Regions from separate parts of the Pseudomonas salmasensis genome, predicted to be linked through region 1. Evidence: predicted binding sites of a transcription regulator. Region 1 holds the regulator's gene; each other region holds the start of a gene.
The links. Region 1 encodes FliA, which starts transcription of late flagellar genes. Its sites were predicted from a motif close to CTAAAGTTTNNNNNNNNNNNGCCGNTAA; they were not measured.

Region 1 (7,396 bases):
CCGGCGGCTTCACGTTCTTCCGGGGTTTCTACGCCGTGGTCGACCGCGTTGCGCACCAAGTGGACCAGCGGGTCGGCCAGGGCCTCGACAAGGTTTTTGTCGAGGTCGGTTTCTTCGCCCACCAGTTCCAGGTTGATTTCTTTCTTGAGCTGGCGTGCCAGGTCGCGAACCAGACGCGGGAAACGGCCGAAGACTTTCTTGATCGGCTGCATCCGCGTTTTCATCACTGCGGTTTGCAGGTCGGCGGTGACCACGTCGAGGTTCGACACGGCCTTCTGCATGGCTTCGTCGCCGCTGTTCAGGCCCAGGCGCACCAGGCGGTTACGCACCAGCACCAGTTCGCCCACCATGTTCATGATGTCGTCCAGGCGCGCGGTATCCACGCGCACGGTGGTCTCGGCTTCGCTGGCGGGCTTTTCCGCTGCTGCCGGCGACGCTGCACGCGCAGGGGCCGGGGCGGCGGCAGCTGCAGGCTTGGCAGCCGGCGCAGGTTTGGCTGCAACCGGTGCCGCAGTGGCAGCGGCTGGCGCTGCTACCTGAGCGGCAGCGGCCGGGGCCACTTCGCTGAACTTGCCTTTGCCGTGCAACTCGTCGAGCAGGGCTTCGAATTCGTGATCGGAGATCAACCCGTCACCGGCCGGCGCTGCGCTGGCCGCTGGCGCTGCGGCGGCAGTCGCCGCCACCTCGGGCAGGGCTTGGGCCACAAAGGTGCCTTTGCCATGCAGTTGGTCGAGCAGTGCCTCGAATTCGTCGTCGGTAATGTCGGTGCTGGCGTTGGCAGCGGGCGCTTCTGGCGCTGCGGCAGGCGGTGCCACGGCATCTGCTGCGAACTGGCCTTTGCCGTGCAACTGGTCGAGCAACGACTCGAACTCAGCGTCGGTAATGTCTTCACTGCTCGGCGTCGCGGCAGGCTGCACCGGCGATTCCGCTTGGGCCTTGACCGCGCTGAGGGAGTTGAGCAGTTGTTCGAACTCGCTGTCGGTCACGTCCGGCTCGGCTTGCGCCACCGGCTCCGGCGCGGCCTCGACCACCGGCGCAGCCGCGGTGTCGGCAGGTTCTGCCAGGCGCGCCAGGGCGGCCAGCAATTCCGGCGTTGCGGCAGTGATCGGTGCACGTTCACGCACTTGGCTGAACATGCCGTTGACCGCATCCAGTGCTTCGAGAATCACGTCCATCAGTTCCGAGTCGACGTGACGCTCACCCTTGCGCAGGATGTCGAACACGTTCTCGGCGATGTGACAGCACTCCACCAGCTCATGGAGCTGGAGGAAGCCGGCGCCCCCTTTTACAGTGTGAAAACCGCGAAAAATTGCATTGAGCAGGTTCGCATCATCCGGTCGGCTTTCCAGCTCGACCAGTTGTTCGGACAGTTGCTCTAGAATTTCGCCGGCCTCTACAAGGAAATCCTGAAGGATTTCTTCATCGGCGCCGAAGCTCATGTGGGTGCTCCTTAGAAGCCTAAACTGGATAACAGGTCATCTACGTCATCCTGACCTGACACAACGTCTTCACGTTTATCGGCATGAATCTGCGGACCTTCACCCTTGGCGAGATGTTTTTGTGGATCTTTTTCCGAGAGGATCGCTTCGCGGTCATGTTCGATGCCGGCAAAACGATCGACCTGGCCGGCCATCAGCACCAATTTGAGCAAGTTGCTTTCCACTTCGGTGACCAACTGGGTCACGCGCTTGATCACCTGGCCGGTAAGGTCCTGGTAATCCTGGGCCAGCAGGATGTCGTTGAGGTTGCTGGCCACCGTGCGGTTTTCCTGTTCGCTGCGTGACAGAAACCCGTCGACGCGACGCGCCAATTCACGAAACTCTTCAGCACCGACTTCACGGCGCATGAAGCGGCCCCAGTCCTGGCTCAAGGCCTGGGCTTCGGTGGCCATGCCGTTGACCAGGGGCGTGGCGTTTTCCACCAGGTCCATGGTGCGGTTGGCCGCCGCCTCGGTCAGCCTGACCACATAGGACAGGCGCTCGGTGGCATCGGTGATCTGGGAAATTTCTTCGGCCTGGGGCATGCGCGGGTCAATCTGGAAATTGACGATTGCGCTGTGCAGCTCGCGTGTGAGCTTGCCCACTTCCTGGTACAGGCCGCGGTCACGGGTCTGGTTAAGCTCATGGATCAACTGCACCGCATCGGCGAACTGGCCTTTTTCCAGGCTGTCGACCAACTGGTGAGCATGTTTTTTCAGGGTCGACTCAAAGTCGCCCTGTGACGTTTCGTTATGCTCCATAGCTCCCCCGCGATGGCATTAGCCGTGGATGCGTTCGAAGATTTTCTCGATCTTCTCTTTCAAGGCCAGTGCCGTGAATGGCTTGACCACGTAACCGTTGACCCCGGCTTGGGCGGCTTCGATGATCTGTTCACGCTTGGCTTCGGCGGTCACCATCAGCACAGGCAGGCTGCGCAGTTTTTCATCGGCGCGCACGTGGCGCAGCAGGTCGATACCGGTCATGCCCGGCATGTTCCAGTCGGTCACCAGAAAGTCGATGCTCCCGCTGTTGAGAATCGGAATGGCCGTCAGGCCGTCATCCGCCTCGACCGTGTTGGTGAACCCAAGGTCACGCAACAGGTTTTTAATGATCCGCCGCATCGTTGAGAAGTCATCAACGATGAGGATTTTCATGTTCTTGTCCAATTCGACCTCCAAGCAGTCTTAAACGCGCCCAGCACCTGGACGCGCCATTTCAATCAACAGGCGTTACACAAAAAGGACTGCCCAGGGCACCACGGTACTCACCCGCAAAACCCTGCGGTTTCACGGTAGCGTCTGCAGTGTCCCCACACTGCCTGTCAGCGCGCGCGCCACTCGGCCAATCGCCCCCGCAAGCGGGCTGCGCACTGGCTATGCAACTGGCTGACACGCGATTCGCTGACCCCCAGGACCTCACCGATTTCCTTGAGGTTCAGCTCTTCGTCGTAGTACAGCGCCAGCACCAGCCGCTCACGCTCCGGCAGATTGGCGATTGCATCGGCCAACGCGCCCTGGAAACGTTCGTCTTCCAGGTCGCGCGACGGCTCCGTATGCGCGCTCGCGCCGTCCTCGTGCAGCCCTTCGTGTTCGCCGTCCTGTAAAAGGTCGTCGAAACTGAACAGGCGGCTGCCCAAGGTATCGTTCAAAATCCCGTAGTAATCGTCGAGACTCAATTGGAGTTCGGCCGCAACTTCATGATCTTTAGCGTCACGACCGGTTTTTGCTTCAATTGCACGAATTGCATCACTGACCATGCGGGTATTGCGGTGTACCGAACGCGGCGCCCAATCGCCTTTACGCACTTCATCGAGCATCGCGCCACGGATACGGATACCCGCATACGTTTCGAAACTGGCGCCCTTGCTGGCGTCGTATTTGGTTGAGACTTCAAGCAGGCCGATCATGCCGGCCTGGATCAAGTCTTCAACCTGCACACTCGCGGGCAGGCGCGCCAACAGGTGATAGGCAATGCGCTTGACCAGCGGCGCATAGCGCTCGATCAATTCGCCCTGGCTGTCACGTGCCGACTTTTTGTAAAGGTTGTAGCCGCTGGATGTCATAGCACCGGTCCTGCGCTCGTCTGATGCACCAATCGCTCGACGAAAAACTCCAGATGCCCGCGCGGGTTGGCAGGCAATGGCCAGGTATCGACCTTCTGGGCAATGGCCTTGAACGCCAGTGCGCATTTCGAACGAGGGAACGCTTCATAGACCGCACGCTGCTTTTGCACGGCCTTGCGCACACACTCGTCATAGGGAACTGCGCCGACGTATTGTAAAGCCACATCGAGGAAGCGATCCGTGACCTTGGTCAACTTGGCGAACAGGTTGCGCCCTTCCTGCGGGCTCTGGGCCATGTTGGCCAGCACGCGAAAGCGGTTCATGCCGTAGTCACGGTTAAGCAGTTTGATCAGTGCGTAGGCATCGGTGATCGAGGTGGGTTCGTCGCACACCACCAGCAGCACTTCTTGCGCTGCGCGCACAAAGCTGACCACGGATTCGCCGATGCCGGCGGCGGTGTCGATCACCAGCACGTCGAGGTTGTCACCAATGTCGCTGAACGCCTGGATCAAGCCGGCATGCTGCGCGGGACTCAGGTGCACCATGCTCTGGGTGCCCGAGGCCGCCGGCACGATGCGAATGCCTCCGGGGCCCTGGAGCAGCACGTCGCGCAGCTCACAGCGGCCCTCGATCACATCGGCCAGGGTATGTTTGGGTGTCAGCCCCAGCAGAACGTCCACGTTCGCCAAGCCCAGGTCAGCATCCAGCAGCATGACGCGACGGCCAAGCTCTGCCAGGGCCAGGGACAAATTCACTGACACGTTAGTTTTCCCGACGCCACCTTTGCCGCCGGTCACCGCGATCACCTGTACGGGATGCATGCTGCCCATTTTATTTCTTTACCTTGTCTTGCTTAGACGCAGGCTACATGGCTTGGCCGCGTGAATCGCTTGCAGACCATCGATGTAGGTACATTTCACGGTGTTCATCCTGCCTCAACCCACCCGTTTAGCCGGGTGGTGGTAAAGGTCGGCGAACATATCGGCCATCGCTTCCTCGCTAGGCTCGTCTTGCATTTGCACACTCACGGCACGGCTGACCAACTGATGACGGCGCGGCAGATGCAGATCATCCGGGATCCGCGGCCCGTCGGTGAGGTAGGCAACCGGTAATTCATGGCTGATGGCCAAGCTCAATACCTCGCCCAGGCTCGCGGTTTCGTCGAGCTTGGTGAGGATGCAGCCGGCCAGGCCGCAACGCTTGTAACTGTGATAAGCAGCGGTAAGAACCTGTTTCTGGCTGGTGGTTGCAAGCACCAGGTAATTTTTTGACTTGATGCCACGCCCGGCCAGGCTTTCGAGCTGCATGCGCAGCGCCGGATCGCTGGCTTGCAGGCCGGCGGTGTCGATCAACACCACGCGCTTGCGCAGCAACGGCTCGAGGGCATTGGCCAGGGACTGGCCCGGGTCGACATGGGTCACCGGCACGTTGAGGATGCGGCCCAGGGTCTTGAGCTGCTCCTGGGCGCCGATGCGGTAGCTGTCCATGCTCACCAGCGCAATATTCTGTGCGCCGTACTTGAGCACATAACGGGCGGCCAGCTTGGCCAGGGTGGTGGTCTTGCCCATGCCGGCGGGGCCGACCATGGCGATCACACCGCCCTCTTCCAGGGGTTCGATTTCCGGCGTGGCGATCATGCGCGCCAAGTGCGCCAGCAGCATGCGCCAGGCTTGGCGGGGCTCTTCGACTTCGGCGGTCAAGGCCAGCAGGTCGCGGGACAACGGGCCGGACAGGCCGATGCGCTGCAGGCGACGCCACAGGTTGGCTTGCTGCGGCTTGCTGCCTTGCAGTTGGGTCCAGGCCAGCGAGCCCAGCTGCACTTCGAGCAATTCACGCAGGCCGTTGAGTTCAAAACGCATCGAGTCGATCACGCGCTGGTCAACTGCGGCAGCCGGGGCAGGCGCTGCAGGACGCGGCGGTTCGACAAAGGTGGGTTCAACCAGCGGCTCGGCAGCGGTCAGCGGCAGGCCGGCGAACAACTGGCGATTGGTGCTGGCATCGCTGTCGCCACGCATGCTCAGTTCAGCCTGGGCCGACACAATGCGCGAGGCGGTCTTGCGCAGCTCGTCTTCGAGTTCCATGTTCGGCACGCGCGGGGCCAGCGCCTGGGGGGTGTAATCCAGGGCAGCCGTCAGCTCGACACCGCCGGCAATCCGACGGTTACCGATAATCGCGGCATCGGCGCCCAGCTCATCGCGGACCAATTTCATGGCCTGACGCATATCGGCGGCGAAAAAACGCTTAACTTGCATAACCCACTACCTCAGCCATTGGGCCCAACTGTCGCGACGATAGTCACTTGCTTATTGTCAGGAATTTCCTGGTAAGCCAACACGTGCAAATTCGGTACAGCCAGGCGTCCAAACCGCGACAACATCGCGCGAACCGGGCCGGCCACCAGCAGGATCACCGGGTTGCCCTGCATTTCCTGGCGCTGTGCGGCGTCGATCAACGAACGCTGCAGCTTTTCAGCCATGCTTGGCTCCAGTAAAACGCCCTCTTCCTGGCCTTGCCCTGCCTTCTGAATACTATTGAGCAATATTTGTTCCAACCTGGGTTCCAAGGTGATCACAGGCAGCTCGGACTCAGTGCCTACAATGCTTTGCACGATTGCGCGGGACACGCCGACACGCACCGCCGCCACCAGAGCGGCAGTATCTTGACTCTTGGCGGCATTGTTGGCGATGGCCTCGGCAATGCTGCGAATGTCGCGCACGGGCACCTGTTCGGCCAACAGCGCTTGCAACACCTTGAGCAACTGCGACAGCGACAACACGCCCGGCACCAGCTCTTCGGCCAGTTTTGGCGACGATTTGGCCAGCAAGCCCATCAATTGCTGGACTTCCTCGTGGCCGATCAGCTCGTGGGAGTGCTTGTAGAGAATCTGGTTGAGGTGCGTGGCGACCACGGTACTGGCATCCACCACGGTGTAACCCAGGGACTGCGCCTGGCTGCGCTGGCTGACTTCGATCCACACCGCTTCCAGGCCGAAAGCCGGATCTTTGGCGGTGATGCCGTTGAGCGTACCGAACACTTGGCCCGGGTTGATCGCCAGTTCGCGGTCCGGGTAGATCTCGGCTTCGGCCAGGATCACCCCCATCAGCGTCAGGCGATAGGCGCTGGGGGCCAGGTCGAGGTTGTCGCGGATATGCACGGTGGGCATCAGGAAGCCCAGGTCCTGGGACAGCTTCTTGCGCACGCCCTTGATCCGCGCCAGCAGTTGCCCACCCTGGTTGCGGTCGACCAGCGGGATCAGGCGGTAGCCGACTTCCAGGCCGATCATGTCGATGGGCGTGACGTCGTCCCAGCCCAGCTCCTTGGTTTCCTGGGCGCGGGCCGGGGATGGCAGCAGATCCTGCTGACGGGCAATCTCCTGCTCGGCCTGGACCTTGACCTGGTTCTGCTTCTTCCAGAACAGGTAGGCCGCGCCACCCGCCAGGGCCGCCATGCTCAGGAACGAGAAGTGCGGCATGCCCGGCACGATACCCATGATCGCCATGATGCCCGCCGCCACGGCCAGGGCCTTGGGCGAAGCGAACATCTGCCGGCTGATCTGCTTGCCCATGTCTTCGGAGCCCGAAGCACGGGTAACCATGATGGCCGCCGCTGTGGATAACAACAGTGATGGCAATTGCGCCACTAAACCGTCACCGATGGTCAGCAAGGCGTAGACCTTGCCGGCATCACCGAATGTCATGCCGTGCTGGAACATACCGACGGCCACGCCGCCGATCAGGTTGATGAACAGGATCAACAGGCCGGCGATGGCGTCACCGCGCACGAACTTGCTGGCACCGTCCATGGAGCCGTAGAACTCGGCCTCCTGGGCGACTTCGGCGCGGCGCGACTTGGCCTG
Region 2 (7,396 bases), 350 kb from region 1:
TCGCTGGTGCAGTTCTGCCTTTACCCTTTGGCTGTGGCCTTTTCCAACGACCATGTGGAAGGTGATCGTCGGGTATCACTAACGGCCATGTTGCTGGTGACCTACGGGATCGGCGCCAGCGTGGGGCCGCTGTTGGCCGGTGTGGTGATGAAGCTATTCGGCAGCCAGATGCTCTATGCGTTTTTCAGCCTGTGTGCGTTGATCCTGGTGTGGCGCATTCGACCCAAGGCTGTGACCAACCTGCATCAGGTCGACGACGCACCGCTGCATCACGTGGCGATGCCCGACAGCATGTCCAGTTCGCCCTTGGTGGCTGCCCTTGATCCGCGGGTGGATGAGCAGGTGGTACAGGAGCAGATGCAAGTCACTGTGCCTGATCCAGAGCCTGCCCCTGAAACCGAGGAGCCGACGAGCGAAGAACCGCACGAGCCACCCGACCCGGACGAACATCCCCATGACTTGAGCAGGGCACGCCCCTGAACGAAAAAACGGGCAGATCCCATCAGGATCTGCCCGTTTTTTATCTCAGCGTCTAACGCTTAAAGATCGTCGTCTTTATCGAAGCGCCGAGCTTCACGTTGTAATTGGTAGACAAAGCGCTCCACTTGACGCTGCACCAAACCACTCATGTTGTGAAAGCGCACGCCGGCAAAGGTGGTGTTGATCTTGTCTTCAAAGTGCAGGTAGCGCAGTTCCACAGAGGTGGTCATGCTGCCGAAGGGCAGGGCAGCGATAAAGCGGTCATAGACCTGGCCCAACTGCAGACGCTCGGAGATATCGCCTTCAAAGCGCAATTTGCAGCCGGTTGCCGAGATATCCAGCAGCTTACCGCTGATAGGCGCCTTGAGCTTCTCGCCACCCAACTGAATGTCCACCAATTGCGCGAGTTTGAGAGCGGCGCGGAAGGCATTGCGTCGTTGATGGTAAACCACTTCGCCGGGCAGGCTGCCGCTGTAGATACGGTGGCCGCCTTTTTCGCTGATGGTCAACGTGCCATTGCTTTCCCAGGCAACCCGCACACCCTCATGGAAACCTTCGATACGGAAAGCTTCGCCATTCTCAAGATAGCGTTCACCGTCACGGGGAATCATTTCGTCCAGTACCAGCGTCTTGCTGTCCCGGTCGATGTCCACCAGGTAGCTCTGGAAGCGCTGGCTGCGTTCGTGGAAAGTGATGATCAGCGGGTCATGACTTTCTTGCAGCATCCGCAACGTGCTGGCGATTTCCAGAGGCGTGGTGAGCACCTTGGGTGGCTGCGGTGCATCTTCCGCATTAAGGGCGTTGAACACGGTTCTTCCATCTCCAGGCAAAATACGACTACACGCAAGAACCGGCATTTTGCCAGTATGTAGCGCGCCTTGGATAGGCCACGCTGTAAACCGGCGTCAGGCTTGGCTGCGGGTGCTTGGCTTGACCAGGCGTGAGGTGGAGCCTTGGGCGTTATACAGGGCCGGAGGCTCTCCGCCGTGCAATATGCGCAGCTGATTGGCGGTGGTGGCTTGCTGGAGCTGGATCGACTGACCGTTGAGCAGGTTGGCTTCCTGGCACTGGGCAAGCAAATGATTGAGCTCTTTGCTTTGTGCCAGCAGTTGATCGCCAACTGAAGAGTGGCTGGCCAGTTGTGCCAGGCCATCATGATCGGCAGGCAGGCCCAGGCTGATCAGAATCTCACTACGCTTCTTGCCATGCTGTTCGAGCAAGACAATCAGCGATTGTTTGCGCGCCAGGATTTCTTCCAGCAAGGGCATATCTCGGCCGTACAAGGCCAGTGATTCTTCCTTGAGCAGCTCGAGCAATCGTTGCGTCGGTGCCAGATCATCAATGATCAGTTGGAGCAAATGTTCGTCGTGGTGCATGGCTGGCCTTGGGTTTTAAGCGTCCAAAAGCCCTGCGCAGGCTTTTGCCTAGCGCTCGGCTTCGAAGTTGAGCAGCTTGCTGGCTACACGGTTGCTGTCGACTTTATAGCTGCCATCGGCGATCGCCTGTTTCAACTCGGCCACGCGGGCTTTGTTGACGACGGGTTGATCGCGCAGCGAGTCAGTGACCTTCTGCAACTGTTGAGCCTCATTGCTCAGGTGTACCGATTCCCCACTCTGGCTGGCGGCGGCCTGCTCTGCTTTGGCAGGCAAGGGCTGCGGCTTGGCTTCTACGCTGTCCTTGGCACCGCCGGTGCGCGTATTGCCGGGCAAGGCCGGGGCGTTATTCAAACGACTGAAATCAATGACCATGTTGAAAAACCTCTGGGTATTTGGACGCTTGCCATGTTTTCGGCCATACCCGGGCAAACTTTAGGCTCGATTGACAATAAACCTGTTCGGCTCAATATCCAGCACACAGTGTAGGAAAAGCTGGCATTTGATTCCAGTCATCTATAGCGCCACCTCGACCTGGCCTGGCGCGGTGACTCTCGCCTTGATCACGCGATTGGAGTTGAGGTTCTTGACGCGGATCTGTTCGCTCATGCCGCCGTTGGACAACGCCTCGCCCGGCATTCTGACGTTCAGGCCGCCACTGCTGGCGGAAATCACCACCTGGTCACCTTTGCGAATCACCTCGGCCTGTTCCAGATGAACCAGCGTGAGGACTTGGTCGGTGACCACCGGTCTCGTGAGTTTCTGCCCGACGGCCTGGTCCAGCGACGTCAGGTAGCCCTGGTTGATCAGGCTGATGTCCCGCTCGCGCAACGCCACATCTTCGTAGCCGATGATGCCGGTGCGCTTCAACGGTCGCGCCACGACCACCACGTCGCGAAACAGCTTGACCTGAGCCGGTACAAAAACCGTCCAGGGCGAGGCGCCCTCACAGCGCACCTTTACGGTCACACGGCCGATGGGCTGGGCGGGGCTTTCCAGGGTGGCTGTCAATTCCTTGTCGCACAGTGGCATGCGCAAGCGTGGGTCCAACTGGTTGACCTGAATCTCATAACGCCCCGGCGTCTGGGTGGTCGCCAGATAATCTTCTACAGTGAACTCAAGAAAGCCTTGGGTGACGCCGATAAGTAGATCAGGCAGGGTAACGTTGTCGGCGCGGGCCGTGACGCCCAGGCCCGAGACAAGCAGCGCCATCGCGGCGCAGAGCAGTCTGCGGTAGCGTGAGCGGCCAGGGTGTCGGGAAACTGTCGTTTTAATATCCATACTCAGTAAATAGCAAAGCTCGTGCCGTTTAGTGTTGGGTACGCGTCGTACCCCTAGGATTTAGGAGTCTGGGCATGGCAGGTGTAATGGATTCAGTAAACCAGCGCACACAGCTGGTAGGGCAGAATCGCCTGGAGTTGTTGCTTTTCCGCCTGGATGGCAATCAGTTGTATGGCATCAACGTGTTTAAAGTGCGTGAAGTGCTGCAATGTCCCAAATTGACGATCATGCCCAAGTCCAGTCCGGTAGTGTGTGGCGTGGCCAACATCCGTGGCGCGACCATTCCGATTCTTGACCTGGCAATGGCCACGGGGGCCGCGGGTTTGCAAGACCGTCAGAACCCTTTCGTGATCATCACCGAATACAACACCAAGACCCAGGGGTTCCTGGTGCGCTCGGTGGAGCGCATCGTCAATATGAACTGGGAAGAGATCCATCCGCCGCCCAAGGGCACGGGGCGCGATCACTACCTGACGGCGGTGACGCGGGTCGATAACCAGTTGGTGGAAATTATCGACGTGGAGAAGATCCTCGCCGAAGTGGCCCCTACCTCGGAAACCATCTCCGTTGGCGTGGTGGATGCCGAAACGGCACACAAGGCGGTTTCGCTGCGCGTGTTGACCGTGGACGACTCTTCCGTGGCGCGCAAGCAGGTCACACGTTGCCTGCAAACCGTCGGGGTGGAGGTGGTGGCCCTCAATGACGGGCGCCAAGCCCTGGATTACCTGCGCAAGTTGGCGGACGAAGGCAAGAAGCCCGAAGAAGAATTCTTGATGATGATCTCTGACATCGAGATGCCAGAAATGGATGGCTACACGCTCACGGCCGAGATACGTAACGATCCACGCATGCAAAAATTGCACATCATCCTGCATACTTCGTTGTCGGGGGTATTCAATCAGGCAATGGTCAAGAAGGTCGGTGCGGATGACTTTCTGGCCAAGTTCCGTCCTGATGACCTCGCATCCCGGGTAGTCGACCGGATCAAGGCAGCAGATCACGGCTAGGGGATGTCCCCCGGCGGTCACACGATTTAAGAGGCGGCATCATTGTCTACGGGTAATTTGGATTTCGAACAGTTCCGGGTCTTCCTGGAAAAAGCCTGTGGCATATTGCTCGGTGAAAACAAGCAGTACCTGGTATCCAGCCGTCTCAACAAGCTGATGGAGCAGCAGGGCATCAAGTCCCTGGGTGAGTTGGTTCAGCGGATCCAGGGGCAGCCGCGCAGCGGGCTCAAGGAAATGGTGGTCGATGCCATGACCACCAACGAAACCCTATGGTTTCGTGATACCTATCCCTTTGAAGTGCTCAAGAACAAAGTGTTGCCGGAAGCCATCAAAGCCAGCCCGGGCCAGCGCCTGCGTATCTGGTCGGCGGCCTGTTCCTCGGGGCAGGAGCCGTACTCGATCTCGATGTCCATTGACGAGTTCGAGCGAACCAACATGGGCCAGTTGAAAGCCGGCGCGCAAATTGTGGCCACGGACTTGTCCGGCACCATGCTCACCAACTGCAAGACCGGTGAGTACGACAGCCTGGCCCTGGGCCGAGGCTTGTCCCAGGAACGCCTGCAACGCTACTTCGATCCCAAAGGGGCAGGGCGTTGGGCGATCAAGGCGCCGATCAAGAACCGCGTCGAATTCCGTTCGTTCAACCTGCTCGACAGCTACGCCAGCCTGGGCAAGTTCGACATGGTGTTCTGCCGCAACGTGCTGATCTATTTCTCGGCTGAAGTGAAAAAAGACATCCTGTTGCGCATCCACGGCACCCTCAAGCGTGGAGGGTATCTGTTCCTTGGGGCTTCCGAGGCGCTCAATGGGCTGCCGGATCACTTCCAGATGGTGCAATGCAGCCCTGGGATCATCTACCAGGCCAAGTAAGCCTGGGTGTAGGCAATAGAACTGTGGGAGCCGGGCTTGCCCGCGATGGCGGTGTGTCAGTCGATGAATAGGTCGGCAGGTACTGCGCCATCGCAGGCAAGCCAGCTCCCACATTTGTTTTCTCGGCAAGCTCGAGTAAAGCGGCAAGCCCCATTGCCGCTTTACTGGCACTACGCGGAAATCGCTTGCCGCTTTTCTGGCAGAGTCGCCGGCAACTCCCCTCGAAACCCTTGATATACGGGCTTTCGCAAGTTTGGCATGCACCTTGCTTTAACCCTGCTAACGAACAGCAGGTCAGCCTAAAGGTTTCCGCCATGAGCATCAGCTTCGATAAAGCGCTCGGTATCCACGAACAAGCCCTGGGCTTCCGCGCCCAGCGTGCCGAAGTCCTGGCCAACAACATTGCCAACGCCGACACCCCGAACTACAAGGCTCGGGACCTGGATTTCTCCGCCGTGCTCGCCGCACAACAGGACAAGACCAAGAACGGCACCTTCGCCTTGAACATGACCAACAACCGTCATATCGAAGCGCAGGGTCTGGGCAATGGTGACGAGTCGCTGCTGTATCGCACGCCGATGCAGCCGTCGATCGACCAGAACACCGTCGACGCCCAGCTGGAGCAATCGAACTACGCCGAAAACTCGGTGAACTTCCAGGCCAGCTTCACCCTGCTCAACAGCAAATTCAAAGGGCTGATGTCAGCCCTGCGTGGAGAGTAAGCCATGTCCCTGTCCAGTGTTTTCAATATTGCCGGCAGTGGCATGAGCGCGCAGACCACGCGTTTGAACACCGTCGCCAGTAACATCGCCAACGCCGAGACCGTCTCTTCGAGCATTGACCAGACGTATCGCGCCCGTCACCCGGTGTTCGCCACCATGTTCCAGGGTGGCCAGGCGGGCGGCAGCGAATCGTTGTTCCAGAACCAGGACGCCGCCGGCTCCGGCGTGCAGGTGTTGGGCGTGGTCGAAGACCAGAGCAACCTGGAGGCCCGTTACGAGCCCAACCATCCGGCCGCGAACGAAAAGGGTTACGTCTACTACCCCAACGTCAACGTGGTCGAGGAAATGGCTGACATGATCTCCGCCAGTCGCTCGTTCCAGACCAACGCGGAAATGATGAACACCGCCAAAACCATGATGCAGAAGGTCCTGACCCTGGGTCAGTGATAAGGGGCGCCAAATAATGGCCATCGTTGATACGTCTAACAACACGGCGGTTCAGGACCTTTTCAATTCCAAGGTCAAGACCGCGACGAACAACAGCAGCGTCAGCGACGCGTCCAAGACGGCGACGGGCAACCAGTCGCTGGGCAAGGATGCGTTCCTGCAACTGCTCGTCACCCAACTGAAAAACCAGAACCCGCTGTCGCCCCAGGACAACGGCGCGTTCGTCGCGCAGCTCGCACAGTTCAGCAGCCTGGAAGGCATCAACACCCTGAACGACTCGGTGAACAACATCTCCAGCAACTTCAGCTCGTCGCAGGCGCTGCAGGCTTCGTCGCTGGTGGGGCGCTCGATCATCATCCAGACCGACAAGGCCATGGTGGATACCAGCAAGAGCATGACCGGTTCGGTGGCAGTAACCTCGGCGGTGGGCAATGTCTCCGTCAAGATCACCGACAAAGACGGCAATGTGGTGCGCACCGTTGACATGGGCGCCCAGAGTGCCGGTACCCAGAGCTTTATCTGGGATGGCAAGAACGACAAGGGCGAGGTCGCCCCAGCGGGCACCTACACCTTTAACGCCACCACCAAGAACGATAAAGGCGACGCAGTGGCCTTGACCACTTCGCTGCCCGCCACGGTCACCAGCGTGACCCTGAGCAAGACCGGCGGCGAAATGCTGCTCAACCTTGCAGGCGGCATGGGCAGCGTCAAGCTGTCGCAAATTCAGACTATCGGTACATAGAGCCGGCTAAATACGGCAGAGGGAGAGAAACATGTCTTTTAATATCGGCCTTAGCGGCCTCTATGCGGCCAACAAACAACTGGACGTGACCGGCAACAACATCGCCAACGTCGCGACCACTGGCTTCAAGTCATCTCGTGCGGAATTCGCCGATATCTACGCGGCTTCCAAACTGGGCACCGGCCAGAACAGCATCGGCAACGGCGTGAACCTGGCGGCGGTGTCCCAGCAGTTCACCCAGGGCGACGTCAACGGCAGCGGCGGCATCCTCGACATGGCGATCCAGGGTGGTGGTTTCTTCGTACAGAAGGGCAGCGACGGTTCGCTGGAGTACACCCGCAGCGGTGCTTTCCGTGCGGACAAAGACGGCTACATCACCAACAACACCGGCACTTCCCGCCTGCAAGGGTATGCCGCAGACGATAATGGCAAGATTACCAAGGGTGGCTTGGTCGACCTGCAACTGAACCTGAC
Region 3 (7,396 bases), 2.5 Mb from region 1:
GCAGCACCGAGGGCTCGCCCCTGCGCCGCGCCGGTTATGAGCGCTGGTTACGCAACCTGGCGGTGGGCCTGGGCAATGCGCCCTCCAGCATTCCAGTGCTGGAAGCCTTGAAGGCGCGGCGGGACTACCCGTCGGAGTTGGTACGCGAACACGTGGAGTGGGCGCTGGAGCAACACGCTGCGCGCTAGTGCACATCGTCGTTGTAGACGAACTTGGGCATTTCCCAGTGAAAACGGATCGCTAGCAGGCGCAACAGGAAGCCACTGAACAGCGTCAGTAGAATCGCTTGCTCGCTGGGCAGCTCCAGGTACAGACACAGCAGGTAGAACCACGCGGCCAGGAAAGACACGCTGGCATATAGCTCACGGCGGAAGATCAGCGGGATGTCGTTACAGAAGATATCCCGCAGGATGCCGCCGAATACCCCGGTGATGACCCCGCTGACCGACGCCACCAACATGCCATGGCCCATCTCCAGGGCGGTCATGCAGCCGATCAGGGTGAAGGCCACCAGCCCCACCGCATCCAGCGCCAGGAACAGCGAGCGCAGGTGGCGCATCAAGGGCGCGATAAAGATCGTCACCAACGCCGCAACAGAGGTCAGCACCAGGTACTCCGGGTGCTTGACCCAGGTCAGCGGGTAGTGGCCGAGCAGCACATCACGCACCGAACCGCCGCCCAAGGCCGTCACGCAAGCGATCAGCACCACGCCAAACCAGTCCATGCCACGCCGACCCGCGGACAGAGCGCCAGTCATGGCTTCGGCGGTAATGGCGACAAGGTAGAGCATCAGCAACATGATGGCGATCCTGACAGAGAGGCCGGCAGTCTAATCATTTGCCGAGGGCACCAAAAGGGGGCGTTTGGCGATAAACCGCGTCGCCTGCATCGCAGGCAAGCCAGCTCCCACACTTTGGATTTGCGAATGCAGTCAAATGTGGGAGCTGGCTTGCCTGCGATGGCGCCTCCAATGCCGCCGCAGAATCAAGCCTTGATGAAATGCTTGCGGTAATGCTGCAACTCGGCAATCGACTCGCGAATATCATCCAGCGCCAAATGGGTGCTGCCCTTATGGAAGCTGTCTTTGACCTCCGGCGCCCAGCGCGCAGCCAGTTCTTTCAAGGTCGACACGTCGAGGTTGCGGTAGTGGAAGTAGCTTTCCAGCCCCTTCATGTGCGTATAAAGGAAGCGACGGTCCTGGCAGATGCTGTTGCCGCAGATCGGCGACTTGCCCTTGGGCACCCATTTTTCCAGGAAGGCGATGGTTTCGGCTTCGGCTTCGGCCATGCTGATGCGGCTGTCGCGCACGCGCTGGGTCAGGCCGGAGTTACCGTGGGTGCGAGTGTTCCACTCGTCCATGGTGGCCAACACGGCGTCGCTGTGGTGGATGGCGATCACCGGGCCTTCGGCCAAGGTGTTGAGGTTGCTGTCGGTGACAATGGTCGCCATCTCGATGATGACATCGGTGTCGGGGTTCAGACCGGTCATTTCCAGATCGATCCAAATCAGGTTCTGTGGGTTTTGCATGGCTTGATTCTCTTGGCACCTTGGCGTAGCCGGGCAGTTTAGCAGGCGGGGGCGTGCTAGACTCGCGACCGTTTTACCCAACTTTTGCATTATCGACACGGAACACCAATGGCCAAACGCCAGCTCAACCGTCGCCAAAACTGGCGCATCGAAAAGATTCAAGGTGAACGCGCCGCCCGCGCCGCCAAACGTGAATCCTCCGCCGTGGAAGCGCTCGAGGGCGGCGACCTGGGCCCCGAACAAACGGGCCTGGTGATCGCGCACTTTGGTGTGCAGGTCGAAGTCGAGGCGCTCGAAGGCGAACTCGCAGGCCAGGTGTTCCGTTGCCACTTGCGCGCCAACCTGCCTGCGCTGGTCACCGGCGATAAAGTCGTGTGGCGTGCCGGCAACCAGGGCATCGGCGTTATCGTCGCCCAGTTGCCGCGCAGCACCGAACTGCGCCGCCCCGACAGCCGTGGGCAGCTCAAGCCGGTGGCGGCCAACGTTGACATGATCGTGATCGTGTTCGCGCCGCTGCCCGAGCCCCATGCCAACCTGATCGACCGCTACCTGGTCGCGGCTGAGCATGCCGGCATCCGCCCGTTGCTGCTGCTGAACAAATTCGACCTGATCGACGAGCAGAACGCCCTGGCGCTCAATGCATTGCTGGCGGTCTACCGCACCCTGGGCTACCCGGTGCTGGAAGTGTCGGCTCACCACGGCAACGGCATGGAACAGCTGCAGCAGCAGTTGGACGGGCGGATCAGCGTGTTCGTCGGCCAGTCTGGCGTGGGCAAGTCGTCGCTGGTCAACAGCCTGTTGCCGGAAGTCGAAACCCGTGTGGGCCCGCTGTCGGAGCTGTCCGGCCAGGGCACCCACACCACCACCACCGCGCGGTTGTTCCACTTCCCGGGCGGCGGCGAGTTGATCGACTCACCGGGTATTCGTGAATTCGGCTTGGGCCACGTCAGCCGCAGCGATGTGGAAGCGGGCTTCATTGAGTTCAACGACCTGATCGGCACCTGCCGCTTCCGTGACTGCAAACACGACCGCGAGCCGGGTTGTGCGTTGCTCAAGGCACTGGAAGATGGGCGCGTGCAGCAGCAGCGGATGAACAGCTATCGGTCGATTATTGCGAGCTTGCCCGAGAGCAGCTACTAAGCTGCCCCCTCCTCTGTAGGAGCGAGCTTGCTCGCGAAGGCCTCAAGCGCAACGCGGGCATCCTTGATACACGCGTTATCGTTGACGTTTTTCGCGAGCAAGCTCGCTCCTACAGTGACAGATACAACAAGGCCGCGATCATCGCGGCCTTGTTGTATCTGGAGCTTACGACTTCGGTGCAGGCGCCGTAGGGTCCTTGACGCCACCATCATCAAACAGGTTCAGCTTCTGGCGCAGCTCATGGGCCGGCAGCGGCTCCTGCTCCGGCGGTAGCGCGTTGGGGTCGGCCGGCACTTCGCCTGGCGCGCCCTCGCCCTGGGTCGGTGCCGGTGGCGGGGGCTGATCGCCTTCAATCGCACGCTGGGCTTTTTTGGTCAGCACCACGATGTCGATACGGCGGTTGACCGGGTTGAACGGGTCTTTGGAATCAAACAGCTGCGAGGAGGCAAAGCCCACCACGCGCGCCACTTGCGGGTCCGGGTAGCTGCCGGCTACCAGCGCACGCCGGGCGGCGTTGGCGCGGTTGGCCGAGAGTTCCCAGTTGCCGAAATCACCCTGGCCCGCGTAAGGCTTGGCGTCGGTATGCCCGCTGATGCTGATCTTGTTCGGCACCGCCTTGATGGTGTCTGCCATGGCCAGCAGGATGTCTTCAAAGTACGGCTTCAAGCGCGCACTGCCAGAGTCGAACATCGGCCGGTTGGCCGCATCGGTAATCTGGATGCGCAGCCCCTCGGGGGTGATCTCGAAGGAAATCTGGTCCTTGAACTTCAGCAACTGTGGGTTTTCTTCAACCTTGTTCTGCAATTCCTGCAGCAACAGTTCCAGGCGCTCCTGTTCGACCTGCTCGGCCATGGACTCGACGGTGTCGCGCTCAATCGGGATTTTTTCCTGGGGCGACTCCGTTTGCACTTCGGGGTTGATGGTGCGCTCAGGCGCCAGTTCCGGCGAGCCGCCCAGGTCAATGACAAACGGCGTGCCGCTTTCCGAAAAGCCAATCGGGTCTTTGAAGTAGCCGGCGATGGCGATCTTCTGTTCTGGCGTAGCGGTAGACATCAGCCACAGCACCAGGAAGAACGCCATCATCGCCGTGGCAAAGTCGGCGAAGGCGATTTTCCAGGCACCGCCATGGTGCCCCGCAGCAAAGCGCTTGACGCGCTTGATGATGATCGGCTGGTTGTTTTCCATGGCTTAGCGACCGCGAACCGCTTGTTCCAGCTCGGAGAAACTCGGGCGATGTTTCGGGTACAGCACCTTGCGCCCGAACTCCACGGCCAGCGACGGCGGCATGCCCGACGCCGATGCCACCAGGCACGCCTTGATCGCTTCGTAGAGGTTGATCTCTTCCTTGGCATCATGGGCCAGGGAAGTGGCAAGCGGGCCGAAGAAACCATAAGCGGCAAGAATACCGAAGAAGGTGCCCACCAGCGCTGCACCTACGTGCATGCCGATGGCCGCCTGATCGCCCTCGCCCAGGGACGCCATGGTCACCACGATACCCAGTACCGCCGCGACAATACCGAAACCGGGCATGCCGTCGGCGATGCCGGTCACGGCGTGGGACGGATGCTCCAGCTCTTCCTTGAGGCTGAACAACTCCATGTCGAACAGGCCTTCCAGTTCGTGGGGTGCCATGTTGCCGGAGGACATGATGCGCAGGTAATCGCAGATATACGCGGTCATGCGCTCGTCTTTGAGCACTGCCGGGTACTTGGCAAAAATCGGGCTGGCTGCGGCGTCTTCGATATCGCCCTCGATCGCCATCATGCCTTCACGGCGGCTCTTGTTGAGGATCTCGTAGATCAGCCCCAGCACTTCCAGATAAAACGTGTGGGAGAAGCGCGAGCTGAACATGCCCAGGGACTTCTTGACCACGTGCATGGTCATATAGCCTGGGTTGGCCTGCAAAAATGCGCCGAACGCGGCACCGCCGATAATCAGCACTTCGAAAGGCTGGATCAGTGCGGCGATTTTACCGTGGGAGAGGACGTACCCTCCGAGCACACTTGCGATGACGACAATGATGCCGATAATTTTAGCCATAGGAGAGGGGTACTTGCGCCGTCGGGTTCATGGACATATGGGGTGTTGCACAAAACTCTTGTTCTACTTATCGGCAAAACTGCGCCAGACTATAGCCCGTTAAGGCGAAAAGCCAATTCGGCCCGTTCCGGGCGTGTTGAACGCAAGTGATGATCGCGCCCCAATCATGGCAATTGAAACGACAGTCCCAACGAACCGCCCCACTACCCTCGCCGCTTGGATCAAGTGCCTGGACGACGTGCTGCTACCCGTGCCCCAGGCCAGTCATGAGCGCGTGTGCAAAGCCATTCGCGATAGCCGCAGTTCATTGCGAGATATTGCTGAGCTGATGCACGACAGCCCGGCCCTGGTGTTGAGTGTGATGCGCGAAGCCAACAGCCAAGCCCACGGCAGCCTGGCCGAACCTGCGGAAAACCTTGAAGTCGCGCTTAACCGCCTGGGCCTCAAACGTGCCGAGGAGTTGTTGGCGCGCCTGCCTTCGGTACCCGCCCGGGAAATCCCCGTGGCCTTGCGTCAGCTGTTGCTGATCAGCCAGCACGCATCCCAGCAAGCCAACGGTTTGTTCGGCAGTCGCCTGGCGCGACTGTGGCAGGACATCCACTGGGGCAGCCTGCTGTTTTTGTCGCCACTGTGGCCGATGGCCGTCGCCTACCCCAAGCTCCTGGAAGAATGGGAGTTGCGGGTGATTCATAAAGGCCAATCGGCGCGCCAGGTCGAGCAACAGCTGTTCGGCGTGCGCTTGCTCGACCTGTGCCTGGGCTTGACCGAAGCCTGGCACCTGCCGATCTGGGTTTCACAGGGCTACAAGTTGCTGCTGGCCGAGCAACGCCTGCTGGTCAAGGCGCTGCACATTGCCCGTCAAGACAACGCCCTGCGCCACCAGCAATTGCTCGATGCCGAGCCCAACCTGCGGCGCTGGCTGAACCAGCCGGCCAACACCGTGCTGCTGGCCAACGGGCTGGCGATGTCGGCCCAGGAGTCCTGGACCTGCCCGCACACCGAGCGCTGGCAATACCTGACGGCGCTGTACCTGCAAACGCCGTTGAGCGATGTGCAACAGCAAGCCCACCAGCAAGCGGTGACCAGCGCTCGCACCACCTTGATGCCCGACCTCTGGCACCCCGCGCTGTCGCTGATCTGGCCGTGGCATGTGCAGAAAGTCCATCGCGGTTTGCTGCCTGCACCGCCTCCGACTGCCGAAGCCTTGGCCGTGTGGCGCACGCGTTGCACCGAGTTGCTGGTGGAACCGAGCCGCTTTGCCAACGCCATGCACCTGACCACTTGCGCCAAGGAAGCCCTGGTGGCCAGTGGCATGCAGCGGGTACTGATATTCATGGCCGATCGCGCCTTGAGCACCTTGCGCGTGCACCAGGCCGACGGCCTGCCCAAGGACGCGGCTCACCTGAGCCTGGATGTGGTCAACAGCACGTTGCTGCAACGCCTGCTGGAAAAGTCCGCCCAGGTACGCCTGAACCCCGACAACCATGCGCAGTTTTCCGCCTTGCTGCCACCGATCCTGCGTCGCCTGTTTGTCGGCGAGCACCTGCTGTTGCGCTCACTGAGCTGCAACGGCCGGGTGGTCATGCTGATCGTGGCGGACCAGGGCGGCGGGCCGTTCTCGGAAACCACCGTGCAAGCGTTCGGCAAAACCGCCCAATGCATCGAGAAAGCCCTGCACAGCTTTACCAACCGCAGCGCCTGATGCTTGCGCTACAATCACCGGCCTTTATCGCCAACATTTGTGCCCAGGAGACCTCACATGCCTGACTTCTCTGGCTTGCCGCTGGTGATCGAATCTGCCGACCTGTTGAGTCGCCTCGATTCCAAGCACTTGATACTGGTGGACCTCACCAGTGTCGCCCGCTACGCCGAAGGGCATATCCCCGGCGCGCATTTCGTTGACCCCAAGCGCACCCAACTGGGCCAGCCGCCCGCACCCGGCCTGCTGCCGAGCAAGGCCGACCTGGAAAAACTGTTCGGCGAACTGGGCCACACCCCGGACGCCACCTATGTGGTCTATGACGACGAAGGCGGTGGTTGGGCCGGGCGTTTTATCTGGATGCTCGACGTGATCGGCCACCAGAAATATCACTACCTCGACGGCGGCCTGCTGGCATGGCTGGAGGAAAAGCACCCGCTTTCCACCGATGCCCCCCCAGTAGCCGGCGGCCCGGTCAGCCTCACGCTGCACGACGGCCCTACCGCCACCCGTGAATACCTGCAAAGCCGCCTTGGCGCGGCCGACCTGGGGATCTGGGACGCCCGTGGCCCGCTGGAGTATTCCGGCGAGAAAGTGCTCGCAGCCAAGGGCGGCCACATTCCAGGCGCGGTGAACTTCGAATGGACCGCCGGCATGGACAAGGCACGCAACCTGCGTATCCGCCGTGACATGCCGCAGATCCTCGAAGACCTCGGGCTGACCAAAGACAAAGAAATCATCACCCACTGCCAGACTCATCACCGCTCTGGCTTCACCTACCTGGTGGCCAAGGCGCTCGGTTATCCGCGAGTCAAAGGTTATGCCGGTTCCTGGGGCGAATGGGGCAACCACCCCGACACCCCCGTCGAGATTTAAGGTTTAAGGACAGTTATGAAAAAGCAGTTGTTTATCCTCAGCCAGTATTTGCTGCCGCACCACTTGCTGTCGCGTCTGGCCGGCTGTATCGCCGAGTGCCGCGTGCGCTGGTTC
Region 4 (7,396 bases), 1.9 Mb from region 1:
CAAGGCAATGGCAAATTTCAGCGAAGGACTGCCGGAGTGACTCTTTTCCATAACAAACTCACGATTAGCTTCCTACCGGAAGGTAGGCTGACGGCGCGAGGTTAACGAGAATCCGGAGGGAAGGTCAAGTTGTTCTTGTTTCAGTGGTCAGCAAGCACCGGCCAGCGCGCCGCGCAGGGCAGGAGAGGGGAGCAACCGAAGGGCGTTCAACTGAGCCAGAAACAAATGCCGATGGGCCTGTAGGCGGGGTAATTTGGAGACAACACAGAGGACGATATGGCGCCATTATCCAGCGCCACTGCTGGCCCATGCGCCAACAGGATACTTAGCGCCAAGGGCCGTAACTTTGGGCGGGATCAGGGTTCAAATTGAACCCTGTGAGAGCGAGTCCTGCCTGCGAACCAGGCTCCTTGGTATATCAGGCAGACCTCGTCATCGCAGTAGCGGACAAGCCTCGCTCTGACAGATGGCCTCCGATACCTCTTACAAGCTAAACCTCGAAACCATGTTGTTCAGGTCAACCGCCAGGCGGGTCAACTCGCCGCTGGCGGCGCTGGTCTGGGCGGCGCCGTTTGAAGATTGCGTCGACAGGTCGCGGATGTTGACCAGGTTGCGGTCCACTTCTCGGGCGACTGCAGCCTGTTCTTCCGCAGCGGAGGCGATGACCAGGTTTCGTTCGTTGATCTCGATAACCGCAGCGTTGATGGTATCCAGCGCCAAGCCTGCGCCTTTCGCAATGTTCAGGGTCGATTCAGCACGGTCAGTGCTGTTACGCATTGAACCGACCGCTTTTTCGGTGCCGCCTTGAATGCTGCCAACCATGCGTTCAATTTCGCTGGTGGACTGTTGGGTGCGATGGGCCAAAGCGCGCACTTCATCGGCAACCACCGCAAAGCCGCGACCGGCTTCACCGGCCCGGGCCGCTTCGATGGCTGCGTTCAGCGCCAGCAGGTTGGTCTGATCCGCCAAGCCACGAATCACGTCCAGAACCTTGCCGATGTCGCGGGATTCTTCCGCCAGATTACCGATAAGATCAGCGGTGCTTTGCACATCGCCGCTCATGCGTTCGATAGCGTTGACGGTTTCCTGAACCAGATCCCGGCCATCGCCTGCTGACGCCGTCGCGTTTTTTGATGCCTCGGAAGTGCTCACTGCATTACGCGCCACTTCTTCGACGGCGCTGGTCATTTCGTTGACTGCAGTCGCAGCTTGCTCTATTTCGTTATCCTGCTGCGCCAGACCGCGGGCGCTCTCATCGGTTACTGCGTTCAGCTCCTCTGCAGCGGAAGCCAGTTGTGTTGCGGATCCCGAAATACGCATCAAGGTATCGCGCAGTTTCTCCTGCATCTTTTGCATGGCGAGCAGCAACCGGCCCGCTTCGTCAGTGCCGTCGACGTTGATCGGGCGGGTCAGATTACCTTCGGCGATGGTTTCAGCAGCTTCAAGTGCCAACGCTATCGGTTGGGTGATGCTCTTGGTCAGCAGCCAGGCAAACAGCATGGTCAGCAGCGAGGCAATAATCAGGAGGCCGACAACCCAGTTGAACGCAGAACTGTACTGGTCAGCAGCGGATTGATTGATGATAGCCAACTGGGTGTTATTGAAGTCAGTAAGCTTGCTCAACGCCACATTTATCTGTTCAGCGTTGGCAGCAGAGTCGGTGTTTAACAGGCGCGTCAGCTCTTGCAGATTGCCGGCCCGACTGAGGGTGACAAGTCGCGTTTCGATCTTCCGATATTCATCCATCAGCCGCATATAGTCGTTGTAGTCGGACTGCTCTTTAGGGGATGAAATCAGTTTGGCGTATGCTGCCTGCGACTTGTTAAGTTGTTGGTTTTGTTCCGCAAGTAATTCGATGGTCCTGTTCTGAGCATTCGGTTCGCGATCAGTCAACAGGCGATACGACAACACCCGCATACGGACGCCCGTCACCGTGAGAGCGTTCAGGGTCTGAAAGCTAGGGACGCCATTTATTGCGATGTCGTCGCCGGCTGCTCGGATTTTGCTCATCTGCGACAGGGCGAAGAGGCCGAGAATCAACATGAGCGCGCCTATCAGGGAGAACCCGAGAAATGCGCGTGGAGCAATGTTCATTGTTCTTATTGTCATGGTTTTCCTAGAGCGAGGAATGTGCTCCCAATGAGCATCGGCGTAGGGTCCCGCGCATCAACTTTTATCGGTCATTAGATGACGTACTTGAGCGAAAAACGCTGTGTGTCTCGGATTAAAACAGATAGGGCCCACTGTCCGACTTTCATAAAAGAGTGATGTTGGCGCGACGCAACTCGATGACGACAATCTCCAACCCAAACGACCTGAATGGCATCTTCGTTATTTGGGTAGATACACGCCAACGAGGTTGAGTATTTCTCGTGCACAATCAGTTTCGGAGGCTGAAGCAGCTTGGCAGAAGTTGCTGTGCAGATTGGCGTTCAAGGATAGGGCATGTTCAGTTCGATGCCGGCGAACACCGCGCCGGCGCCGTCATAAGTCGCTTCGCCGAGGAAAGCATGCTGTGTGACTACCATGGAGTCGCGTACGATCCATTGCAGGCGATTGTCGGTGAAAATGGCCGTGGTGCCAGCCAGCCGATAAGCCTTCATGACTACATCCGCGCAGGTATGAGCAGCATGGGTGGCGCTGAGGCGCAATAAGTTTGCCTGATGCAAAGTCACTGGATTACCGGCCAAAAGCGATGCCCATACAATTTCGGCGGTTTCGTAGAAAAAAGCCTGTGAGCTGCGCAGCATCGCCTCTGCCTTACCCAGTTCGCTGCGGTAATAAGCCCGATCGCCCAAGCGTGGGGCACCGGTGACAGTCTTGGTGCTGCCCGACATCGCGATCACCATGTCAAGTGCCGCTCGTGCCAACCCAAGGTTAACGGCGGCGTGGACCTGCGCTTGGTAGGCCACGGATGGGTAACGATAGAGGGGTTCGTCAATGGTTGAAGCGCTACCACGCACGAATGTCCACTCGCGCTCGACGTTTTTTTTGTGCAATTTGAGGTCATGGCTACCCGTCCCTTGCATACCGACAACATTCCAGTTATCGACGATCTGCACTTCGCCTGCCGGGAACACTGCGGTCAGCGGTTTGCCTGCCGCCGGTCCTCCACCGTTGGCCGATGTGCCGCCGATGCCTACACCAATCCAGTTGGCACCTTTGCACCCACTAGCGAACCGCCAGTGCCCGCTGACTTCCCAGCCATTTTCAGTCTCTTTGGCGGGTTGTAGAGGGTAAAGGCCGCCAGCATAGACCTGGTCTGGCCCGTTGGCATAAATCAACGCTTGGGTTGCCGGGGGGAGTGCCGCCAGGTAGATGTTGGCTGAGCCGAACGCGGTCACCCAACCGACCGAACCGTCGGCTTCGGAAACCCGCTCTACGATGCGCAGGAACTCGGCTGGAGGCAGCGCATCGCCACCGAAACATTTGGGAGTACTGGCGCGGAAGATACCCACTGCTTTCATTTTTTCGATCATGTCTAAAGGGACATGGGAGCGTTGGTTAAACTCGCTGCGACGCTCGGCAATCTCCGCAATTACATCATCCAGGGAAATTGCCTTGATGCTGATTGGAGCGCCATCAAGTGTGTCAGGGGCATCGAAGTTATTTTTGCTGTTCATATTTATTGTTCTCTGGCTGGTGTGATTGCATTCACGTTCAGGATGCGTGGGCGGATAAGAAAAAATCAAATTCGAAATATGAATAAGCTAAATAATCCGTGGGAATTAACTGTCGTGCCATGCGCCTCTAAAGGGGAGGGCGTTTAAGGGCGATGGCTATTCCTGCTGTCAATAGTGCGTATGAGTAAAGCGAATTTGACCGAATGAACAATCCCTCTCAACATGGATTCACCAAGTCAATAATTAAAAGGTGAAGGTTATGGTTAGCGATCAATCAAAACAACATTTTCGGCAAGCGCTGTCATTGTTGTCTGCGGCGGTGAATATCATTACTACCGATGGCCCCCATGGTCGCTTCGGATTAACTGCGAGTGCGGTCTGTTCGGTCACTGATACGCCCCCAACATTATTGGTTTGCATCAACCGTAACAGTTCAATTCATGAAGCGTTGCTGGGCAACAGGGCGTTGTGCGTAAATATACTGACCGGTGATCTGGAGGGTGTTGCGCGACAGTTTGCTGGTATGACCGACCTGCCGCCTGCTGAACGTTTTGCCGGCCAGGATTGGCGGACAGGCTCCTCGGGCCTACCGGTGTTGAACGACGCCCTAGCAAGCCTCGAAGGAAACATAGTAGATATCAAGGAAGTCGGATCGCATTCGGTATTATTTGTAGAAATTAACCAAATTCAGGTCCGTGAAGAGGGGGAGAGCCTGATTTACTTTGGGAGAAACTTTCACCGTCTGGGGCGGGCTGCAGCCGTCAACGTACAGACGTCGGCATCCTGAATAATTGCAGTTCCCCATTCGTGGGTTACAGGGTTTATAAAGAATGCTCGCACGCCTCATTTGATATGAACTCCAGTATGGCTGCCGGAGGCAAATAGACTAATGATTAACCCGCGCAGCCAGGTTATCCCGGCATCCGATAGGAAACGGCTATGGCAATAAAGTCCCACCGAGATAGGTGGCAATTCGATGGGCAGACTCAGCAGCCGATAGCGCTGGTCGTGGTTTAGCTGCATGGCAATGGCACGCGGCAGAATCAATGCCAGATCAGTGTTGGCAACGATTTTCGGGGCAATCGTGAAGTTAGGCACTTTCAGAGCGATTTCGCGCGCAATGCCGGCCTTTCCGAATGCTGCATCGGCGGTTACGCCATGGCCGGTAATATTGCTCGAAACGTCAACATAGCGCAGGGCGAGTATGTCCTGAACGCTCAATTCATCTTCCTGAAAAGGATGGCCGTCGCGCAACAGACAAATGAATTCGTCGTCTAGCAAGTTTTCGTGGATGCACTCTTCACCAAGTTCTACCAGATAGCCTATCGCGATATCTACATCACCTTTGCGCAATGCCATAGCCAGTTGCTCTATAGGCATTTGACGCACATCCAGGCGTACTTTCGGCGCCTCGCGCGCTAGCACTTCCATCACCGTCGGTAGCACATAAAGTTGCGACATATCCGACATGGAGATGCGAAAAGTACGATCCGCTGTTTTCGGTTCAAAGTTCGAAAACATCATTAATGCGCTTTGAATAATAATCAGCGCATGTTCAATGGGGCCGTGCAGGCGAATAGCTGCGTCAGTCGGCTCCATCGACGTTGCTGTTCGTACGAACAGCGGATCGTCAAACACATCGCGTAGTCGACGCAGTGCGTGACTGACGGCGGGCTGGCTGAGGTGCAGGCGTTCGGCCGCGATTGTCAGGCTGCGGTATTCCCAAATAGCCACAAAAGTCCTGAGAAGATTCAGATCGATCGTGGCCATGTTGATGTGCGTCATTTATTTACCACGAGCCTTACGCGTGATGCTGGAAAAGACGCCGTCGCGGTATATCCAAGCATGTATCAGCGCTGCGCAAAGATGTCCTAACACAAGCAGAAACAGAACCCAGGCGAATAACCCATGTGCGGCCCGAAACCAAGCGTAAAGCGCGGAGCTGACAGGAGCAATGGGTGGAAGGTTCCAGCCCGCGAACATGGTGACAGGCCAATTTCCGGCAGAGAGCGTGGCCCAACCGAGCAGTGGCAGGCAGAGCATCAGCAAGTAGAGCAATAGATGCGAAACATGCGCCGCCATTGCCTGCCAGTATGGTACGCTGGCAGGCAATGGCGGCGTGGTGCTTAAAAGCCGATTGCCTAGACGCAGGATAGCCAAAAGAAGAATGGCGATTCCCAGAGGCCTATGAAGATCAATGAGCCAGGGACGCAGGCTCAGAGAAGACATCATGCCTACACCTATAAATAGCATAGCCAGGATAAGGACAGCCATGAGCCAATGGAGAAGCCGTGCCGCGAAGTTGAAACTTTGCACACCGGTGTGCTTCTGCTGGGTATGCATTATTTGATTTCCTTTTGGCCAACCGCGTCAGTGGCTTTACCAAAACCGATTTCTCGTAATCTGGCGTTATAGGACTGGGAGTAAATACCCGCACGGGCTGCAAGCACTGGATCGTCTGAAAGTGCTATTCCTGAAGGTACAAGCGTAGGGTCAAAGTTAATGTCACGACATGCCCCATGAGTTTGCTCTACCACATGGTTGACCTCTAACGTCCCAGCGATGACCTCCTTGCGGTTGCTCGGCCATGGTTGAGAAGGATCGTTCACCGGATCCTCTGCCTCGGCCAGTTGGAATACCAGATCCCAATACAAGGGTGCTACACCCACACGCTGAGTTATTTCATCAAACAGGAAGTCATGACTGGCTTGCGCATGAGCCTCTTTGCTCAACATCTCTACAGCCGCACGAGGGCGCATGGACCAGCGCACAGGTTGACGTTTTCCATCCGCTGCAATAAGTACGAAGGCGTTGATGGAATTATATTCGGTTCCTGCAAAACTGGCCGGCCAAGTCGCATTCGCCTCTCGCTCTACAGACTTGCGAGCCTCTGGATATTTTTGAAAAAACGCGGCCACCTTGTCCGGGGATGGTTGTCCAGTGGCCGCCACCGGTTCAAAGGCTTCAACCTGCGCCAGGAAACCCTCCGCATCCCGAGTCGCGAAATAGGGGTCGTTGTTAAGCTTCATTCGCCACTGTGACTTATCGTCGCCTACCAGCATAAGTGCCATGCTGACGGTCGACGTCGAATTGTCCGCCGCATGCGGGTCCACGGTGCCGATTGAAAAACGCCCGACGGCGGGAATGTTGGCCGGTAGAAAAATACGTGAGGTCGACAGAGGGACGGCCGCGCCGCTCGCATGAAAAGTCCCACTGAAACACATACCCTTACCGTGGGCCCGTCGATAGCCTGGTGGAAAATTATCCAGGGACTCACCCAGAAACTCTTTTGTGGTAACGCCGGTGCCTAAGAATCCTCCTGTCCAGGCAAAAGCCAGCACAAGAGCAGTCGCGATACTGAATATGCCCAACAACGGCAGTCGAAATTTCCATAAACCCTGAAGGTTATTCTTAAGCATAAAATTCTCAGCTGCCCTTTTTGAGGCAGCGCTGGATTGAAACTGCCGAATGGATAGCGCCAACACTAACCCGCGCAAGGCAGTCGTTATGTGTAAATCAGAAGGATTTCAACCGCCGATACGGCAGGAAAAAATCCCGGTGTGCTCAATGGGTTTGCTTGAGCGGCAAAGCATGATGGGCCCTGCGCCATAGCCTGTGTGTGTCATTACATTGCTGAGGACGCCCAAGGTAAATGGTGTCAGCGGTGCACCACTTTTTACGTTATATGTCCAGCACCAGTCGGGGAGATTTTGATCGTGAACAGCATACTAATATCGTATCGTTCGCCGCTTTTTCATCAGCAGTGAGGTATA

Region 2: flgM (flagellar biosynthesis anti-sigma factor FlgM) is a predicted target of FliA. The motif match lies at 2,265-2,292, and genes of this name have one in related genera.
Region 3: motA (flagellar motor stator protein MotA) is a predicted target of FliA. The motif match lies at 4,775-4,802, and genes of this name have one in related genera.
Region 4: HU731_RS27175 (methyl-accepting chemotaxis protein) is a predicted target of FliA. The motif match lies at 2,174-2,201, and genes of this name have one in related genera.

What each region holds. Positions count from the first base shown of each region.
Region 1 is NZ_CP077083.1:1,650,791-1,658,186, forward strand. Features, by position in the region: gene HU731_RS07125 (chemotaxis protein CheA) at 1-1,439, opposite strand, end outside; gene HU731_RS07130 (protein phosphatase CheZ) at 1,451-2,239, opposite strand; gene HU731_RS07135 (chemotaxis response regulator CheY) at 2,258-2,632, opposite strand; gene fliA (RNA polymerase sigma factor FliA) at 2,800-3,540, opposite strand; gene fleN (flagellar synthesis regulator FleN) at 3,537-4,370, opposite strand; gene flhF (flagellar biosynthesis GTPase FlhF) at 4,476-5,792, opposite strand; gene flhA (flagellar biosynthesis protein FlhA) at 5,804-7,396, opposite strand, start outside.
Region 2 is NZ_CP077083.1:1,996,136-2,003,531, reverse strand. Features, by position in the region: gene HU731_RS08795 (MFS transporter) at 1-480, shown strand, start outside; gene HU731_RS08790 (flagellar brake protein) at 540-1,289, opposite strand; gene HU731_RS08785 (flagellar protein FlgN) at 1,386-1,856, opposite strand; gene flgM (flagellar biosynthesis anti-sigma factor FlgM) at 1,905-2,228, opposite strand; gene flgA (flagellar basal body P-ring formation chaperone FlgA) at 2,370-3,134, opposite strand; gene HU731_RS08770 (chemotaxis protein CheV) at 3,209-4,141, shown strand; gene cheR (protein-glutamate O-methyltransferase CheR) at 4,184-5,011, shown strand; gene flgB (flagellar basal body rod protein FlgB) at 5,326-5,733, shown strand; gene flgC (flagellar basal body rod protein FlgC) at 5,737-6,180, shown strand; gene flgD (flagellar hook assembly protein FlgD) at 6,197-6,922, shown strand; gene flgE (flagellar hook protein FlgE) at 6,954-7,396, shown strand, end outside.
Region 3 is NZ_CP077083.1:4,145,974-4,153,369, reverse strand. Features, by position in the region: gene queG (tRNA epoxyqueuosine(34) reductase QueG) at 1-188, shown strand, start outside; gene HU731_RS18580 (trimeric intracellular cation channel family protein) at 185-802, opposite strand; gene orn (oligoribonuclease) at 985-1,527, opposite strand; gene rsgA (small ribosomal subunit biogenesis GTPase RsgA) at 1,636-2,667, shown strand; gene motB (flagellar motor protein MotB) at 2,833-3,852, opposite strand; gene motA (flagellar motor stator protein MotA) at 3,856-4,707, opposite strand; gene HU731_RS18555 (HDOD domain-containing protein) at 4,874-6,409, shown strand; gene HU731_RS18550 (rhodanese-like domain-containing protein) at 6,467-7,282, shown strand; gene asd (archaetidylserine decarboxylase) at 7,298-7,396, shown strand, end outside.
Region 4 is NZ_CP077083.1:6,007,095-6,014,490, reverse strand. Features, by position in the region: gene HU731_RS27180 (multidrug effflux MFS transporter) at 1-51, opposite strand, end outside; partial or broken gene HU731_RS28700 (TIGR03756 family integrating conjugative element protein) at 210-335, opposite strand; gene HU731_RS27175 (methyl-accepting chemotaxis protein) at 484-2,109, opposite strand; gene HU731_RS27170 (acyl-CoA dehydrogenase family protein) at 2,433-3,623, opposite strand; gene HU731_RS27165 (flavin reductase) at 3,883-4,410, shown strand; gene HU731_RS27160 (LysR family transcriptional regulator) at 4,467-5,408, opposite strand; gene HU731_RS27155 (cytochrome b) at 5,409-5,966, opposite strand; gene HU731_RS27150 (catalase family peroxidase) at 5,966-7,042, opposite strand; gene HU731_RS27145 (PDR/VanB family oxidoreductase) at 7,305-7,396, opposite strand, start outside.